Linked DNA regions of Glaciimonas sp. CA11.2. The protein of the gene in region 1 interacts with the protein of each later gene in a pairwise test. Links are inferred from orthologs where the notes say so. Each region holds a gene or a part of one and is shown on either strand. Other genes may lie near its edges. The genes, in order: mtgA and RGU75_RS09615.

Region 1 (13,189 bases):
GCGATCTGACGGTAATCGGTTCTTCACTTGGCGGTTTTTATGCAACGTGGCTGGCCGAACAGACCGGTTGTCGGGCGGTATTGCTCAATCCTGCGGTAAAGCCGCCGCGCGATCTGGAAAAATATGTGGGTATGCATACGCAGTATCACTCTGACGCACCTTTTGAATTCAAGCGCGAATATATTGCTGAACTTGAAGTGCTTGTTTCGGCGAAAATTACGCTGCCGTCACGCTATTTCCTTGTTGCAGCCACCGGCGACGAGGTTCTCGATTGGCACGAAATGGTTGATCACTATCCATTGACGAAGCAATTGATTATCAATGGAGGTGATCACGGTCTCAGCGACTTTGCGGATTATGCCGATGCCATACTGACGTTTTGCGGAGTAGACGTTCCTCCTTTGCCGAGTGATCGCTGATGGCGCGCTCGCCGAGTTTTGCGCATTGGCATGATCATCCAAATGGTGTTCACCCAACGGCGTCGATGCGCGACTGGTTGATTGATCGCGCGTCGCTGACCTATAAGTTAATGGCAAACAGCACGCAATTTCGAGTGCAGCGTTTGCATCAGCATCGTGCAATGTGTCTTGCTGACGAATGCGCTGCAATTTTGTTGCCTCAGCGGCAAGTGGTGCAAGAGCGGGATGTATTGCTAATCTGCGATGGTCATCCTGTGGTGTTAGGTCATACTGTCTTGTCATTGGGCGCGACAACTGCAGAGTGGCCCTTTTTCGGCACATTGGGTGAGCGCTCATTAGGCACCACACTGTTTGGCGATCCTCTTGTGGCGCGGGGACAATTGCAATATGCCCGTTTGTATGGTGGTCATCCCTTGGTCCGTCGGATGTGCGCGGCGACTGGTTTGGCAACACTGCCGACTCCGCTATTTGCGCGGCGTTCGACGTTTCGTCGTAAAGGCGGCGTGATGCTGGTGACCGAAGTGTTTTTTCCGGAAATCAAATTTTTACGTAATGTTTTAACGGGTTAGTTTAATGAATACGGCGTTATTTTATTGATCATCACCTTTTTTTAGAGTGATAAAAGTTGTTCTTTGCCGTTATCGATTGAAAACAGATACGGGATTTACGCAAGACGGGTGCGGCAGCATGTCACTATGTGCTGTCGATGATGTGCCGATGTTATAGCAAACCTAATGCGCCATCTTGCGTCAGTCCTAATTGTCAGTCCTAATTATTATTAAATGTAGGCGGTATCAAATAGTAAAGTAGTTATCACCGCAATATTCAGAATCCATAATTAAAGTAATTAATGAATCGTAATCAATGAATCTATTTTTTGAAGAGTCCGGCGACTTTAAAGCAGGGTCTGTTTTGTCACAGCAGGGCGAGGCTTATCAGGTCGAACTGCCTACTGGAAAGCGCAGCAAAATTAAGTCAAAAGACGTATTGATACAGTTTGGCGCCCCGACGCCGCAACAATTGCTCGATGACGCAAAACATATCGCACAAGAAGTTGATGTTGATTTTCTATGGGAAGTTGCCGGTCAGGAAGAGTTTGGTTTTGCAGAGCTGGGTGCCGAGTATTTTGGTCACGCTCCAATACCGTCTGAAGCCGCCGGATTGTTGATTTGCCTACATTCGGCACCGATATATTTTTATAAAAAGGGCCGTGGGCGCTATAAGGCCGCACCCGAAGCGTCGCTTAAAGCCGCGCAGGCTGGCGTCGAAAAAAAGCGACAGCAAGCGCTGATACAAGCTAAGTATGTCGAACAATTGATCGCAAATCAGTTGCCAGATGCAATGAAGCCGTTGGCTCTGCAGCTGTTATTTAAACCAGATAAAAACAGTATTGAATACAAGGCGCTTGATGCCGCTTGCGTTTCCTTGCAAACCACACCGCAGCGTCTAATGCTGGCGGTTGGCGGTATTGCATCGCCAAAGGATCTGCATTTTTCCAAGTTTCTGTTTGAGTTTTTCCCGAAAGGGGTGGGGTTTCCAGAAATTCCGGTGCCAACTATTACGACTGCGGCAACCTTGCCTTTGGCTGACGTCCGTGCATTTTCTATCGATGACGTAACAACCACTGAAATCGACGATGCGCTCTCAGTTGTGACATTGCCGGATGGTAATGTACGGATCGGTATCCATATCGCCGCGCCCGGACTGGCGATCAAACGTGATGACGCCATCGATGCGCTCGCGCGTCATCGCATGTCAACGGTCTACATGCCCGGCGACAAAATAACCATGTTGCCCGATTCGTTGGTCGAAGCGTTCTCCTTGGATGAGGGAAAGAACTGTCCGGCGTTGTCGTTATACGCAACGCTGGACCCGCAAGACTGGCGCTTGATCAGCACCGAAACTAAAGCCGAATTGGTGCCGATCTCCGCTAATTTACGCCACAACACGCTCGATATGCTGGTGACCGAAGAGAACTTGGCGAGCGGTGAAGGCGACTATCCCCATAAAGCGGATATTGCCATTTTGTGGCAATGGATTTCTGTACTCGAACAAGGTCGGATGGCGAAGCGAGAAAATTTCGGCCTCCGTCCCGAACAAAATAATCGCGTTGACTTCAATTTTTATGTTGATGACGACGTTGTCACGATTGCGCGTCGCAAACGTGGTGCACCACTCGACAAAATCGTTGCTGAACTGATGATTTTTGCCAATAGTACTTGGGGAAAATTGATGAACGACCACGGTGTGCCGGGAATTTATCGTGCACAGGGCGGCGGCAGTGGTGGTTGGGCGACAAAAATGCAGGTGCGCATGGTAACCCACGCCGCGCCTCATCAGGGATTGGGCGTCGACCAATATGCATGGAGTACTTCACCGTTGCGTCGTTATACCGATCTTGTGAATCAATGGCAGATTTTGGCGTGCGTTGAGAGTGGCGTCACGGCGCCACTGGTGGCGCCATTCAAACCGCGCGATGCAGACTTGTTCGCGATTGTTTCGGCTTTCGATGCAACCTACGCGGGTTACGGTGATTTTCAGTCAACGATGGAACGCTATTGGTGTCTTCGTTGGCTGGGCCAGGAACAGGTGAAGCAGGTTGAAGCGGTTGTGTTGAAGGACGAAATTTTACGTCTGATTGATATACCTTTAGTAATCAAGTTACCTGGTATGCCACAAGTTGCACGGGGCGCGTCGGTAAAACTTGATTTGATTCGTTGGGACGAAATCGATTTGAGTATCGAGGTACGATTGCTGGAAGTGTTGACGCCGCCCGCGACCACGGCACAGGGCGATCCAAATGATGCCTCGGATGATGATGAAATGGTGGACGAACTTAATGCGGCCATGGATTTGCCGAACGAGCATTCGGGAATAGAAAAAGAGGGTGAGGGAACCGCGGAGGACGGTAATATCAATAGTATTGATGACCGTGAAGTTACAGATGTCGCGGTCAATGGTGTCGATGCGGAAACTGATGCCAAAGCAGATGTGGTTGCGGGCAGCGCTGCTTCAACCGACATGAAGCCTTAAGCTTTTGACGACCGGACGCCCAATCTTGCTGCGCGTGAAACCATTTTCTCAAAATCTGGTTTTATATATCGCCATCGCTATTTCGGTTTTAGTGCACGGGGCGCTGCTGGCCGTTCGCTTTACGCTGCCAGCATCGGCTAAGGTCAGGCCAACTGATCCAGCACTAGAAGTGATTCTCGTGAACGCCAAAACGCAGAGTGCGCCGGTGAAAGCGGAGGCGTTGGCGCAAGCAAATCTGGATGGAGGTGGTAACGCCGACGCTGGTCGTGCCAAGTCGCCGTTACCGGATATGCTGAAAACAGAAGATGGCGACAGCCTCAACACCGCCGATCACCGGATCGCGGCGCTAGAGAAAAAGCAGCAGCAAATGTTGTCACAGATGCAGAGCGCGGCATTGTTTTCGGTTCCGGAAACGACATCTCAGGATAGCCGTACAGATGCCGTGCCGACAGAGGATGGTAATGAGCTTACGCCGGATACCAAAGCACTGCGTCGCGAACAGGCCGAAATTGCCAAGAGTATCGAAGACTATAACAAGCGGCCGCGGAAAACTGTGATAACGCCCAGTACGCGTGGCGTGCGGTACGCGATGTATTACAAAGCTTTTGCGGACAGAGTGGAGCGCTTGGGAACGTTGAATTTTCCTCGTAAAAATGGGAGAAAATTGTACGGTAAATTAGTAGTGTCGGTCCCGATCTTTCAGGACGGGAGTATTTATACAAAAGACGGCGGCCTGGAAGTGGAGAGAAGTTCGAACGTTCCTGGCCTTGATGCCGCCGCGCTGAAAATAATCGAAAGAGCAGCGCCGTTTAACCGTTTTCCGCATAATATGCGCTCTGGCACTGCGGATGAAGTGTGGGAAGTGATTGTAACCTTGGATTTTTCTCGCGAAGGTCAACTTGAGACCAAATTGCGGAGTGTTGATAATCATTAAGCAAAGCTGTCGTCGCTTCTTTTGGGCAAGTATGGGTGAATGTGAATCTATAAGATTGGTTTTTCATATCCGGCGATCTTTGTCTTGTTTGTATCAATATAAATATTAATAAAAAATTTTCATAAAGCTTTCAATATCAGTCTTTATCGATAGAACATCGATGTGTGGTGTTCCAAAAAATAACATAAAAAATTGCCAACATTATGTCTGCACCTGCTTCAAACTCATGCGATTTATCAAACGCAATATTAGCTTCCGTGCAATCTTCTTCCATGCCAGATCGCTATGTCGTCATTGGCAATCCGATAGCGCATAGCAAGTCCCCCGATATTCATGCGCGTTTTGCTGCTGAAACCGGACAGTCTATCGACTATGCGCGCTTGCTTGCGCCGCTGGATGGTTTTGCGAATGCGGTACGGGAATTTATCTTGCAAGGCGGTAAAGGCGCGAATGTTACCGTGCCATTTAAACTTGCTGCCTACGCATTGGCAACAACGTTGACCGCACGCGCCGAAGCCGCAGGGGCAGTCAACACCCTCGCTTTCAGAGATGAACAGATAATTGGCGATAATACCGACGGTATCGGTTTGGTGACAGATATCGTGCGTAATGCAGGGTCGCCAATCGCTGGAAAGCGCGTCTTGTTATTGGGAGCTGGTGGTGCGGCGCGTGGGGCGCTATTGCCACTATTGCTGGCGCGTCCAGCGCAACTGGTTTTGGCTAACCGGACAGTGGCTAAAGCGCAAGAATTAGTGGACCAGTTTGCACAAAAATTTCCTCAGGAAAATACCATCATTGCTTGCGGGTTTGCGGATGTGCATGGTCCGTTTGACTTGATCATCAACGCGACGTCTGCCAGTTTACAAGCCGACGTGCCGCCAATCTCAGCAAACGTTTTTGGACCGCAGACCTTGGCCTATGACATGATGTATGGCAAACAAGCTACCGTGTTTATGCAGTTTGCCAGTGCCCATGGTGCAACGGTGCGCGATGGTTTAGGAATGTTGGTGGAGCAAGCGGCAGAGTCGTTTTTTGTTTGGCGCTCCGTCCGACCGAACACTAGCGACGTGTTTGCCGCATTGCGTGCGCAGCTTTAATTCTGACGGGAAATAATGATGAAATCTGTCAGTAAACTGGTGTGGCGTTTGTTCCTGATTGTCATTGTCGCAATATTAGCGTTGCAACTTTATTTTTTCGTTCAAATTTGGTGGTGGGTCGATCACAACCCTAGTTCCACCAGCTTCATGCGACATCAATTGTCAGTCCTGCGCGAAACGAATCCGACTGTTCAGTTGCAATACACATGGGTACCGTATAACCGTATTTCGACTAACTTAAAGCGTGCCATCATTGCTTCGGAAGATGCTAATTTTTCAGAGCATGAAGGAATTGACTGGGATGCACTGGAAAAAGCGTACGCGCGAAATAATAAAAAAGGCAAAATCATGCTTGGTGGTTCAACCATCACCCAGCAATTAGCCAAAAATCTCTTTTTATCGGGGGAGCGCAGTTATATTCGCAAAGGTCAGGAATTCGTTATCACGTACATGCTTGAATTTCTCATGGATAAAGAGCGGATTTACGAGATCTATCTGAACGTTGTGGAATGGGGAAGCGGCGTCTACGGCGCTGAAGCAGCAGCCCAACATTATTACCGTTCATCAGCGGCTAATCTTGGTGCTAGTCAGGCTGCGCGGTTGGCGGTCATGCTGCCACGTCCGCGTTTTTATGACAAAAATCGCGGATCAGCTTATTTGTCGAGGCGCACTGGTTTGATTTTGCGGCGCATGGGATCGGCCGAGTTGCCGTAAGCAGCCAATAAAATATTGGCTTTATAAAAATAAAACCGCTGGTAAAGCAACGTGCTTTACCAGCGGTTTTATTGTTAGTCCATCACACTTTAGCGGTATTGGATGACTAGTCGGATAATTTACGAGGTTGCGCGTAACTTTGCAAAAGCCCCACACGCCGCCTCAAGCGTCGCCTCTATCACTGCATCATCATGTTGTGCGGACACGAAGCCAGCCTCAAAGGCAGACGGTGCCAAATACACGCCCGCATCCAGCATTGCATGGAAAAATACGTTGAACTGCTCTTTATCGGTAGCCATCATTTCAGCAAAAGTATTCGGTACTTTTTCTGAGAAGTAGAGACCGAACATGCCACCGATAGCGTCAGCACAAAAAGCAACTCCGGCGTCAGCCGCAGCTTTAGTCAGGCCTTGTGTCAGCCTCAGGGTTTGCGCGCTGAGGTGTTGGTAGAAACCAGGCTCCTGAATCAACTTCAGTGTCGTCATGCCGGCTGCGACTGCGACTGGATTGCCGGATAGTGTACCGGCTTGGTAGACGCCGCCGAGTGGTGCCATGTGCTGCATCAGGTCAGCGCGACCGCCGAATGCGGCCACCGGCAAGCCGCCACCAATGACTTTGCCGAGCGCGGTAATATCCGGGACAACCTGATACAACGCTTGCGCACCGCCAAGTGCCACGCGGAAGCCACACATGACTTCATCAAAAATGAGCACAGCACCATATTTTGTACACAAACTACGCATAGCTTGTAAGAATTCCGGCGTGGCGCGAATCAAATTCATGTTGCCAGCAACCGGTTCGACGATCACACAGGCGATTTCGTCACCCATGTTTACAAACGCTTCTTCCAGCTGGGAAACATTATTGTAGTCAAGTACCAGTGTGTGCTTGACGAAATCGGCTGGAACGCCAGACGAAGTAGGGTTGCCAAAGGTTAGCAAACCACTACCAGCTTTAACCAGTAACGAGTCAGCATGACCGTGATAGCAACCTTCAAACTTGACGATTTTGTCGCGTCCGGTGGCACCGCGTGCCAGGCGCAGGGCGCTCATGGTGGCTTCTGTGCCGCTCGAAACCAGACGCAGTTGCTCAATTGATGGCATCAGTTTGCAGATTTCTTCGGCAATCAGGATTTCGCCTTCGGTTGGCGCTCCAAAGCTTAGTCCGCGGGCGGCGGCGTCCTGAACTGCTTTAACCACGGTTGGATGAGCGTGACCAACGATCGCGGGACCCCACGACCCAATGTAATCAATGTAGCGACGATCATCCGCATCCCAGAAATAAGGTCCTTCAGCACGCGTGATAAAACGTGGTGTCCCGCCTACCGAGCGAAAAGCGCGCACTGGCGAATTAACACCGCCAGGAGTCGTTAATTGCGCACGGGAAAATAGCGTATCGTTATTGGATGTCATGTCGTAAGGATCATTAGAATAGGGTGCGCGCCCTTCATATTAAGGGCAAAAAAATGAACAGTCAGGCAATGCAGCCCAACTACATCAAGAGACTATTGGTGGATTTTGTTCTTTCTCGTCGCTTTGTTGGCTTTCCTCTTCCGCAAGTCCATCCAAAACATCTTCTCGGGCCCAGAAAAAACGGTCGGGGACCAATTTTCCCATACCGAGTCGTTGGCCGGCCATGACCGCAGCGAGGGTGAACTCTTGTGCTTCGGAGACCGCTTCGGGAACATCAAGCCCGTTTGCCAGCATTGCAGCAATGGCAGCGGAGAGCGTAGTGCCAGCACCGCTAAACGAGCCAGAGACGCGCGGCCAGCTATCTTGCCGCAGTATCCCGGTATCGTTAAACAGCGTATTGCTGATTTCTGCTGCTGTCCCGGGTGTTCCGGTGACGAACAGGTATTCGCATCCCAGTTCGATGATGTGCATTGCATCGACAGTCGATAGATCCTGTGTCGACGGTTCGCGCCAGGTTTCGGCTAGTCGCGATAATTCGACGGCCGACAAGACCATTACCGTGCTTTGCGGGATCAATAGTTCGCGCATCGCGGTCAGAAGATCTTCGCTATCCTGACCTTGATCAGGCATCGCCGTCAGGAACGGATCGAGAATTAAAGGAATGTCAGGGTAATCGGAGACGATCTCTGCGATCACGGAGACACTTTCAATACTGCCGATTGCGCCAACCTTAAAGGCGGCCACCGGCATATCTTCGAGTAAAACGCGGGCTTGATCAGCGACCCAATCGGCGTCAATCTGCTGCGTATCTTCGATACGTGCAGTGTCACCGATTAAAATCGAGGTAATAACCGATAATCCATGGCAACCCATGGAAGAAAATGTGGCAAGATCTGCCTGAATTCCAGCGGCGCCGACTGGATCAGCAACACCGAATGTCAATATAAGAGGAGAAGTTTGGTTTTGCACGGCTGTTAGATTAAGATATCCGACTTTACATTTTACTTGATTGAAGGGTTTCCGCCGTGAGCAATACCAACGAAACATCGAACGAAGCGTCAAAACCAGCATATAAAACCTGGATGTGTCTGATTTGCGGCTGGATTTACGACGAAGAGCAGGGATTGCCGGAAGAGGGAATCGCTGCCGGAACGCTGTGGGATGACGTGCCTATGAACTGGACTTGTCCGGAATGTGGTGCGCGAAAGGAAGATTTTGAAATGGTAGCAATGTAATTTTAGCAATTTAGTTGTTAGTTGCAATTTGATCCCATCTGAATGAAATGTCATGCAGATTAAACCGCGTAATTAATCTGTGTAAATAGCAGATTAATCGCAACTCAATGATCAAAAGTGACAGATTTTTCTGTAGTAAACTCAAAAAAAACCGTCAAATTTGGCGGTGCGTCGAAATGTTGTTCTAAAGTTTCTTGAACTTTGTTACAGTGATTTGGTAAATCAAATTGATCTGGACAAAAACTTCATGACACAACCCATTGGCATCGCAAGCCTGAAGGTTATGGTGATTGACGATAGCAGCACTATTCGTCGTTCCGCCGAGATTTTTTTAAATTTGGCGGGTTATCAAGTGATCCTCGCAGAGGATGGTTTTGATGCCCTTGCCAAAATTAACGACCATAAGCCCGCCCTTATTTTTTGTGATATTTTGATGCCCCGACTGGATGGGTATCAAACCTGTGCGCTTATCAAAAAGAGTGCCAGATTTCATGCAACGCCAGTGGTGATGTTGTCTTCAAAAGACGGCTTATTCGATCGTGCCAGAGGCGCGATGGTGGGTGCCGACGAGTATCTGACCAAGCCTTTCACCAAAGATAGTCTGCTAAAGACTGTCCACCACTACACACAGCATCTTCAGGAAGCGAATCAGGCATTCGCTTCTACGACGTCCCCTGTTATGCCAGCTGAAACAGCGCTGGTACCTATTCCGACATAATTGAAGTAAAGGTTGAGCATGGCCATTCAAAAGGTTTTGGTTGTTGACGACTCTCCTACAGAGCGTTATTTTTTGACAGATATTCTGGCAAGAGGCGGTTACTCCGTCTCGACCTCTGAGAGTGGCGACGGCGTTATCAGCAAAATCAAGGCCGACAAACCGGACTTGATTTTGATGGATATTGTGATGCCCGGTCAAAACGGATTTCAGGTCACACGTTCCATTTCACGCGATCCGGAGTTGCAAGATATTCCCATCATCATCTGTAGCAGTAAGGGCCTGGAGACAGATCGGATTTGGGGCTTGCGCCAAGGTGCGCGTGATTATCTGGTGAAGCCGATTAATCCGCAGGAGTTGCTGGCTAAAATCGCAGCACTCGGCTAATTCCAGGCGCTATTCAATGAGCCAATCAGAAGCTGATCCGCATATACCGTATTTGGCTGTCCCTCCTCCGCGCAAATTCGGCACTGACGCGGATGCGCGGCGTAGTCGTCTACGTGAATTTCAATCGCATTTACTCGAACGGATGGAAGCTGCACGCAGCGGTGTCAAGGTCCACCATAACCAATTAGGTTTATTAATCGGGCAACAACGCTGGCTACTTAGCCTGGAAGAAGCGGGTGAAATTGTCGCTGTTGACCGCATCACCAAAGTACCGTTGACGCAGGATTGGTATCTCGGTCTGACAAATATCCGCGGTACCTTAATAAGCGTTATCGATTTTGCACGCTATCAAGGGCAGGCCATCACGGTCATCGACAAAGATACGAGGATTGTCGCATTTGCCAATGCACTAGCATTTAACAGCGGTTTATTGGTAAGTCGAGTTCTCGGCTTACGCAATATCGATGAAATGGTCTTGCAACCGATTTCCCAGGATGTCGACGGGATTGGAGTTGAAGCCGCCGGTAGGGCTGATCCAGTTAATAGTGTGAAGGCAAGTGCCGCACAGTATTTGGATAGTGAGTCGCAGCTCTGGACTGAACTCAAATTGACGCAGGTACTAAGTAGCCCACGATTTTTACACATTGGTAGATGAAATCAGGGAAATAGAGGCCAGTTTATCGACGTCAGCAGTTGACGTAATAGTGGTGACATCGGGCAGCATCGAATTGGCAATTAGGAGATTCAGCAATGGCATTTAAACTACCGTTCCTATTCAAGACGGCGAAAGAAGAACAGATTAATGGCGGCAATTTTTTTCGACAAGAGTCGGGACCCGCAGGGATAGCATCGCTTGCCGCAGTCGGCGAGCATGGCGCAACGTCGAACAAAAGCCAGGCACCCCTGATGATGCGGGGCCATGAAGCATCATCGCTCAACGCCTCGGCAGTATTTCCATCATCGGAATTTATAGACGCAACTAGTTCAGTGGAGTCATCTGGTGCATCTGGTGCAGCAAGTCAGCCCTTCAGATCGTATCAAGACAAGCCATTACCACTGATCGGCAAGTTGCCGCAACAGCAGCAAGTTCGTACCCTATTGGCCATAATGGGTGCCGGCCTCGTGCTGACGATTGTCTTCCTGTGGTTGAGTACCAGAAGTGACACGCTAATTGCGACGCAGACCCAAATTGCAGGCGATGCGTTGATGCATTCCCAGCGGATTGGTAAAGCGACGCCGAATGCTATTCAGGGTAATACAGAAGCGTTTAAGCAGTTGTCCGATAGCCGCAAAGAACTTAATCAAGATTTGGTTTTACTGACTACCGGTGGGGTGTACAAAGGAAGCGAAATTCCTGCGCCGAGCCCACGAATGGCTTCTGCAGCCGCGGATGTGGAGAAAGTTTGGTTGAACACCGATAAGGCAGCTGAGACTATCTTAAAGCACCAAAAAGAATTGTCAGGCTTTGGCGTAATCTTACAAAAGCTAAACGGGATTTCGCCTGTATTGCTGGATTTGTCGGAGCAAATTGCCGCGATGAAGACGGAAGGCAGAGCAACACCGCGCGAAATTTCCGCAGCCTCACAACTGGTAATGCTGACGCAGCGTCTAGGGCGCAGCGCCAATGAATTTCTGACTTCTCAGGGGGTTAATCCTGAAACTGCATTTTTGCTTGGCAAGGATACCAACACCTTTCGCGACATCGTTAGTGGGTTTTTGAATGGTAGCGCCATATTGCGTTTGCCCGCTTCCAAAAATGAAGAAGAGCGCCAAAAATTAGCTGAGTTAGAAAACAGCTTTGCTGAATACCAGGTCGCCGTCACCGCTATTTTGGCGAACATACAGAACTTTGTATCGACTAAGCAATCCGAAGAATTGATCTTTACCGAAAACGAACTGTTAAAGCAGCGCCTGAGTACCTTGCAAGATAGTTATCGTAATGCACAGGATGAACTTAGCCTTCCATTTTGGCTGATGCTGGCATCGGCGTTGCTCGCCCTATTGGCTGCGGCCGGAATCGCGTGGGTCCAATTACAGGACGGACACCGTCGAACGCACGACGCAGACATGCGTCGACTTGAAGCCGAAGATCAGCGCTTAATGGCTATTCAGCATGAACTGGATACCAGCAACTTGAACGACCAGAATCAGGCAGCTATTTTACGTTTAATGAACGAGTTGCAAGAGGTAGCGGACGGTGATTTGACGGTGCAAGCGACAGTCTCTGAAGACATAACCGGGGCTATTGCGGATTCCGTGAACTACACAGTTGAAGAGTTGCGCGGACTGGTTGGTCGTGTCACCGCGACTGCACGACAAGTAACGACAGCGTCAGATCAGGCGCAAAGCATTTCGACCGAATTGTTAGAGGCATCCCAAACACAGGCGCGCGAGATCAAGGAAGCTACGCTAGCGGTGTTGGCAATGGCAACACAGATTACGGATGTATCCAAATCCGCGAGCGCGTCCGTTGATGTGGCACGGCAATCGGTAAGTGCGGCAGAAGAGGGTTCAAAAGCCGTTGAAAACGCCATTACCGGCATGAATGAAATTCGTGAGCAGATTCAGGAAACCTCAAAGCGGATTAAGCGTCTTGGAGAATCTTCACAAGAGATTGGTGAAATCACTGAGCTTATCGCTGATATTACGGAGCAGACCAATGTGCTGGCATTGAATGCAGCGATTCAGGCTGCATCCGCTGGTGAGGCGGGTCGTGGCTTTTCGGTGGTGGCTGAAGAAGTCCAGCGCCTGGCAGAGCGCTCCGGTGCGGCAACCAAGCAGATTGGCGCGCTGGTACGCACCATTCAAACCGATACGCACGATGCCGTGGTCGCGATGGAAAAGTCGACACAGGGCGTGGTCGAAGGAGCAAAGCTATCCGATGCCGCTGGCGCTGCACTGTCAGACATTCGTGGCGTGTCGAACCTGTTGGCCGAATTGATTCAAAATATTTCGTTGGCAACTGAGCAGCAGGCAAACTCGGCAAATGGTGTCGCTTCCAACATTCAGAATATTCTTACGGTGACCGAAAAAACACGGGAAGGAACTAGTCAGACTGCGTCGTCTATTCGTGAGTTGTCTAAACTTGCAGAAGATTTGAAAAGTTCGGTATCGCGCTTCCGCGTCACCAACTAACAACACCTTTATTGATTCGATTGCAGCGTGGCTATCTTTCCTGGTAACGGAATTGAGAGACTGGCGATAAAGTTAGTCTCTATAGTCTGAATGTTAAATTGCAAAATT
Region 2 (4,918 bases), 1.3 Mb from region 1 along the record:
AAGCTATCCGGATTTACATCAATAAAGAGCTTGAAGAACTCAAAATAGTGTTGGATCAGGCGTTCGAGCAGATGTCTCTGCAAGGGAGATTGGTTGTGATCAGTTTTCACTCGCTGGAAGATCGCATCGTCAAGCAGTATATGGCTTCCAAAGCCAAGCTGCCGCAGCCAGACCGTCGCTTACCGATTCTTGCTGTCGATTTGCCGCAACCTCAGTTAAAACTAGTCTCGCGTGTTAAGCCATCGGACGCCGAAGTGACTGCCAATCCGCGCTCACGCTCAGCCATTATGCGGGTCGGTGAGCGTCTCGCCAGCAGCGCAAAATCAGGTCTCATGACAGGTGATCAGTCATGATCGGGCGTGTCAACGCGATGTTGACGGTAATGCTCGTTATCTGCGCGCTGGCATTGGTCAATGCGCAATATCAGGAACGTCAGTTATTCATCGAACTGGGGCGCGCCCAAAGCCAGGCGCGGCAGCTGGATATAGAGTGGTCCCAACTACAGCTTGATCAATCTACTCTCGGCAAAAATGCCAGGATCGAGGCCGGTGCGCGGCGTGACCTGAATATGGTGCCATTGACGCCGCAGCGCACCCAGTACTTAACGATGGGGGCCAAATGACTCGCAACCCTCCGCGTACCGCCGCATCCAAAGGCATGCCATTTACCGCAAGCCCTGTATTGAAAGTCAAACTCCCGGTTTGGCGTTCACGCGTTGTGCTGTTTATGTTATTTGCAGCTTTTTTTGCTTTGGTGGCAAGAGCGTTATGGTTACAAGGCGTATCTACCGAATTTTTGCAAAAGCAAGGCGCTTCTCGTTATGCACGCACGCTAGAGTTGCCAGCGACGCGTGGCAAGATTACTGATCGCAACGGTCAGGTATTGGCCTCATCGGTGCCGGTCAAAGCAATCTGGGCGATTCCTGATGATGTACAGCAAGCGCCCAAAGAAAAGTTGCAAGCGCTGGCAAAATTACTTGATATGACGCAGGCCGAGTTAAATAAAAAGCTCGATTCTGATCGAAGCTTTGTCTACCTCAAGAGGCAAGTCGAGAAAGAGGCGACGGATCAGATAGCCAAGCTTGGTATTGCCGGGATCGAAACGCGTCCCGAATATAAACGCTTCTATCCTGAGGGTGAAGTAGCGGCGCACGTGGTCGGCTTTACCAATATCGAAGATGCAGGACAAGATGGGATGGAACTGTCACAACAAAAAACGCTGGCAGGAGCTACTGGTAGCCGCCGTGTTATCAAGGATCGTCTTGGTCGGATTGTCGAAGATATTGAAGCCGTCAAAGAGCCGCATGACGGTCGCGATCTTGTCTTGTCAATAGACAGCAAAATTCAGTACATTGCTTTTACTCAACTAAAAGAGATGGTTGAGAAGAGCAAAGCCAAAGCCGGAGCCATTGTAGTGGTCGACGCCAAAAGCGGCGAAGTGCTGGCACTCGCCAATCTGCCTAGTTATAATCCTAACGATCGATCAATACTCACCGGCGCGCAACTGCGCAATCGCGTGATGACCGATACTTTTGAGCCGGGATCGACGCTAAAACCATTCACGGTGGCATTGGCGCTTGATACCAATCGTATTCAACCTGGAACCACGTTCCAGGTGCCGGATAAAATGACGATCGGTACGGCAACTATCGGTGACTCACACCCGCATGGATTGCTTAGTATGACTGTTGCTCAGATTATCCAAAAATCGTCCAACCTCGGGACGGCACAAATAGCCTTGCAGATGCCAGCCGAAGAAATGTGGGAAATGTTCACCACGGTCGGTCTTGGACAGCAACCAAAATTTGGCTTCCCCGGTGCTGTCGCCGGTCGCGTCCGTCCGTTCAAATCATGGCGTCCGATTGAACAGGCAACCATGAGTTACGGCCATGGAATATCTGTATCACTGATCCAGATGGCACATGCCTATACCATTTTTGCGCGCAACGGCGACTTGATCCCGTTGTCATTCAAAAAAGTCACTACCGATCCGATTGGTCAACGCGTCATTTCTGAAAAAACGGCGTTAACCATGCGTGCAATGCTCGAAAGAGTAACTGCGCCCGGAGGTACGGCACCGAAAGCACAAGTGCCCGGATATCGTGTAGGCGGAAAAACGGGCACGGCTTACAAAATTGAAGGTGGTAAGTACGTTAAAAAGTATATTGCTGATTTCGTCGGTTTCGCTCCAGCGTCGGATCCTCGCTTAATTGTTGCTGTAATGATTGATGAGCCTAGCAACGCCTACCGTTATGGTGGTGATTCCGCTGCGCCAGTTTTTGCCAGTGTGGTGGGAAATGCATTGCGTACCTTAAATGTGCCGCCTGACTCTAATATTACCGACATCATCATTCCGACTGATGGTCCGAAGGAGAGTTTCTGATGACTATCAGACGATCCCCGCCATCTGCGTTAAACACACTAACCAAGTTGGCGTCAATCCAGACATGGTTGGAAGGACTTGTAACGGCGGCATCTCCGACAGTCCGACTAGTCTCCGATTCACGAAAAATAAGTGCCGGAGATGTGTTTTTTGCCTACCCCGGCGATGGCGCCGACGGCCGTACATACATTGCCCAAGCCTTGGAAAAGGGCGCTGTTGCAGTTGTATTTGAAGTACACCAATTCGAATGGAATCCGGATTGGACCGTTCCGCATCTGGCTGTAGATGGCCTGAAAAAACTCGCAGGCCCGATAGCGAATACCTTTTATCAGCAGCCTGACCGCGATATGAGCGTTATTGCCGTGACCGGAACCAATGGCAAGACCTCGTGCAGTCAATGGCTGGGCCACGCATTGGCACAGCTCGGGCAAACGACTGGCGTCATCGGCACGCTCGGAATTGGTACTTTTGTACCGCGCCAACGTGCTGAATTTACGGTTACCGGCTATACCACGCCTGATGCGATTCTTTTACAGACTGAACTGTTGAAGCTGCAACAAGCGGGCGTGCAGGCGCTGGCGATTGAAGCCTCCTCTATCGGGCTGGATCAAGGTCGCCTCAATGGCCTGCATGTCGATATTGCTTTGTTCACTAATTTCACCCGTGATCATCTCGACTATCACGGCGATATGGCAACTTACGAGTTAGCTAAGCGCGCACTTTTTGAATGGCCGGGTTTGCAACACGCTGTGATCAACCTTGACGATGAGATGGGTTTGCGTCTGGCGCGGCAAATGCTACAAGAAGGCGGTTCGGCAGCCGTTATTGGTTATGCCTTGACGGATGCGGCGATGGAAAGTGCTGCCGTTTTAGGTGAATTTCCGATACTGCGCGCGACGGCAGTACGCACCAGCGCCAGCGGTACGGCTTTTCACGTCGTCTCATCATTCGGTTCAGGCCAGATTAAAACGCATCTGGTTGGCCAGTTTAACGTCAGTAACGTGCTAGGTATTTTAGGCGTTTTGCTTGCCAAAGGAGTCGTATGGGATACCGCGGTCCAAGCGCTTGAGCGGTTAACCGCTGTTCCCGGACGCATGGAGCAATTTGGTGGTCAGGATGCGCCATTGATTGTGATTGATTACGCGCATACTCCAGATGCATTGGAAAAAACATTACTTACATTGCGTCAGGTCGCACAGCAACGTGGCGGTGAGTTGTGGTGCGTATTCGGTTGTGGCGGAGATCGCGATCCGGGCAAGCGGCCGCAGATGGGTGCCGTTGCAGAGATTGCCGATCATGTGATCGTCACCAGCGACAATCCGCGCAGCGAAGATCCGGGCCAGATCATTGCACAGATTCTTGCAGGGATGAAATCAGCGGCAACCGTTCAAACGCAGGAAGATCGGGCGGCGGCGATTCTGCGCGCTGTGCGCAAGGCGGGTAAAGCGGATGTAGTGTTGTTGGCTGGCAAAGGCCATGAAACCTATCAGGAAATAAAAGGAAAGAAATTACCATTTTTGGATGCTGATCATACGGCCCTGGCGTTGGCGTCACGTGCCACGATGAAAGGTGGCCCGATATGATCAAGATTCCGTTTACTGCATCAGTCGATGATCTGCAATCCTGGCTGCAGTCCTGGCAACAGACAGTGAGTCTTGCCAGTATTAATGGCAGCGGCAGCGTTGCCGCTGGCGACATTGCCATCACCGGCTTAACAACCGATAGCCGGGCTGTCGTGCCGGGAAACCTGTTTGTCGCCTTACGCGGAGAGCGCTTCGATGCGCACGATTTTTTGGATCAGGTTATAGCGCAAGGTGCAGCAGCATTAATCGTTGAGCGTGCGCCGACCAATTTATCCGTACCTGCGCTGATCGTGGCAGATACGCGCAATGCACTTGGCGCGATTGCTAATGGGTGGCGTCGACAATTCTCTTTGCCACTGATCGCCGTAACCGGCAGCAATGGCAAAACCACGGTCAAGGAGATGATCGCCGCGATTTTGGCTGCCGCGTTCGGTGTTGACGGTTATCTGTCCACACGTGGTAATTTCAATAACGAAATAGGTGTGCCGCTCACCCTGCAACGGCTGGATGCCAGCCACCGGGCGGCGGTGATCGAATTGGGAATGAATCACCCCGGCGAAATAGCGGTACTCGCTGCTATTGCCGCGCCAACGGTTGGACTGGTGAATAATGCGCAGCGCGAACACCAGGAGTTCATGGCCAGTGTCGAAGCCGTGGCTTTAGAAAATGGCGCGGTAATGAGTGCCTTATCAGATGGCGGGATTGCAGTTTTCCCTGCCGATGATCCTTTTACGCCACTGTGGCGCGGGCTTACTGCTGACAAAGGTGGAGGCGTGCGGTCGCTGACCTTTGGCTTTTCTGCTGATGCCGATGTGCACTGTACTTATCAACCAACGGCATTTGGCAGCATCTTACACGTCACAACACCTAAACAAACGTTCGCGGTACGACTCGATGCAGCTGGTGAACACAATGTGCGGAATGCACTGGCCGCCATTGCTTGCACATTGGCT

The links.
Region 2: the proteins of mtgA (region 1) and RGU75_RS09615 interact in binary tests that used the Escherichia coli proteins (3 or more experiments, as listed by UniProt). The link is inferred for Glaciimonas sp. CA11.2 from one-to-one orthologs.

What each region holds. Positions count from the first base shown.
Region 1 is NZ_JAVIWL010000001.1:913,480-926,668, reverse strand. The notes cover bases 4,477-7,349. They hold mtgA (monofunctional biosynthetic peptidoglycan transglycosylase), read left to right. Parts: upstream 4,477-5,501; coding sequence 5,502-6,197; downstream 6,198-7,349. Other genes in these bases: hemL (glutamate-1-semialdehyde 2,1-aminomutase), read right to left, coding at 6,317-7,349; aroE (shikimate dehydrogenase), read left to right, coding at 4,659-5,483. Outside these bases: RGU75_RS03940 (YqiA/YcfP family alpha/beta fold hydrolase), read left to right, coding at 1-419; RGU75_RS03935 (chorismate--pyruvate lyase family protein), read left to right, coding at 419-988; RGU75_RS03930 (ribonuclease catalytic domain-containing protein), read left to right, coding at 1,284-3,452; RGU75_RS03925 (energy transducer TonB), read left to right, coding at 3,487-4,386; more of hemL, read right to left, coding at 7,350-7,609; RGU75_RS03905 (hydroxymethylpyrimidine/phosphomethylpyrimidine kinase), read right to left, coding at 7,694-8,578; RGU75_RS03900 (rubredoxin), read left to right, coding at 8,692-8,844; RGU75_RS03895 (response regulator), read left to right, coding at 9,092-9,562; RGU75_RS03890 (response regulator transcription factor), read left to right, coding at 9,581-9,946; RGU75_RS03885 (chemotaxis protein CheW), read left to right, coding at 9,963-10,601; RGU75_RS03880 (methyl-accepting chemotaxis protein), read left to right, coding at 10,697-13,081. UniProt on the Escherichia coli protein: Peptidoglycan polymerase that catalyzes glycan chain elongation from lipid-linked precursors. May play a role in peptidoglycan assembly during cell division in collaboration with other cell division proteins.
Region 2 is NZ_JAVIWL010000001.1:2,245,662-2,250,579, forward strand. Bases 1-3,000 are described here. They hold RGU75_RS09615 (penicillin-binding protein 2), read left to right. Parts: upstream 1-618; coding sequence 619-2,382; downstream 2,383-3,000. Other genes in these bases: rsmH (16S rRNA (cytosine(1402)-N(4))-methyltransferase RsmH), read left to right, coding at 1-353; ftsL (cell division protein FtsL), read left to right, coding at 350-622; RGU75_RS09620 (UDP-N-acetylmuramoyl-L-alanyl-D-glutamate--2,6-diaminopimelate ligase), read left to right, coding at 2,382-3,000. Outside these bases: more of RGU75_RS09620, read left to right, coding at 3,001-3,965; RGU75_RS09625 (UDP-N-acetylmuramoyl-tripeptide--D-alanyl-D-alanine ligase), read left to right, coding at 3,962-4,918. UniProt on the Escherichia coli protein: Essential cell division protein that catalyzes cross-linking of the peptidoglycan cell wall at the division septum. Required for localization of FtsN.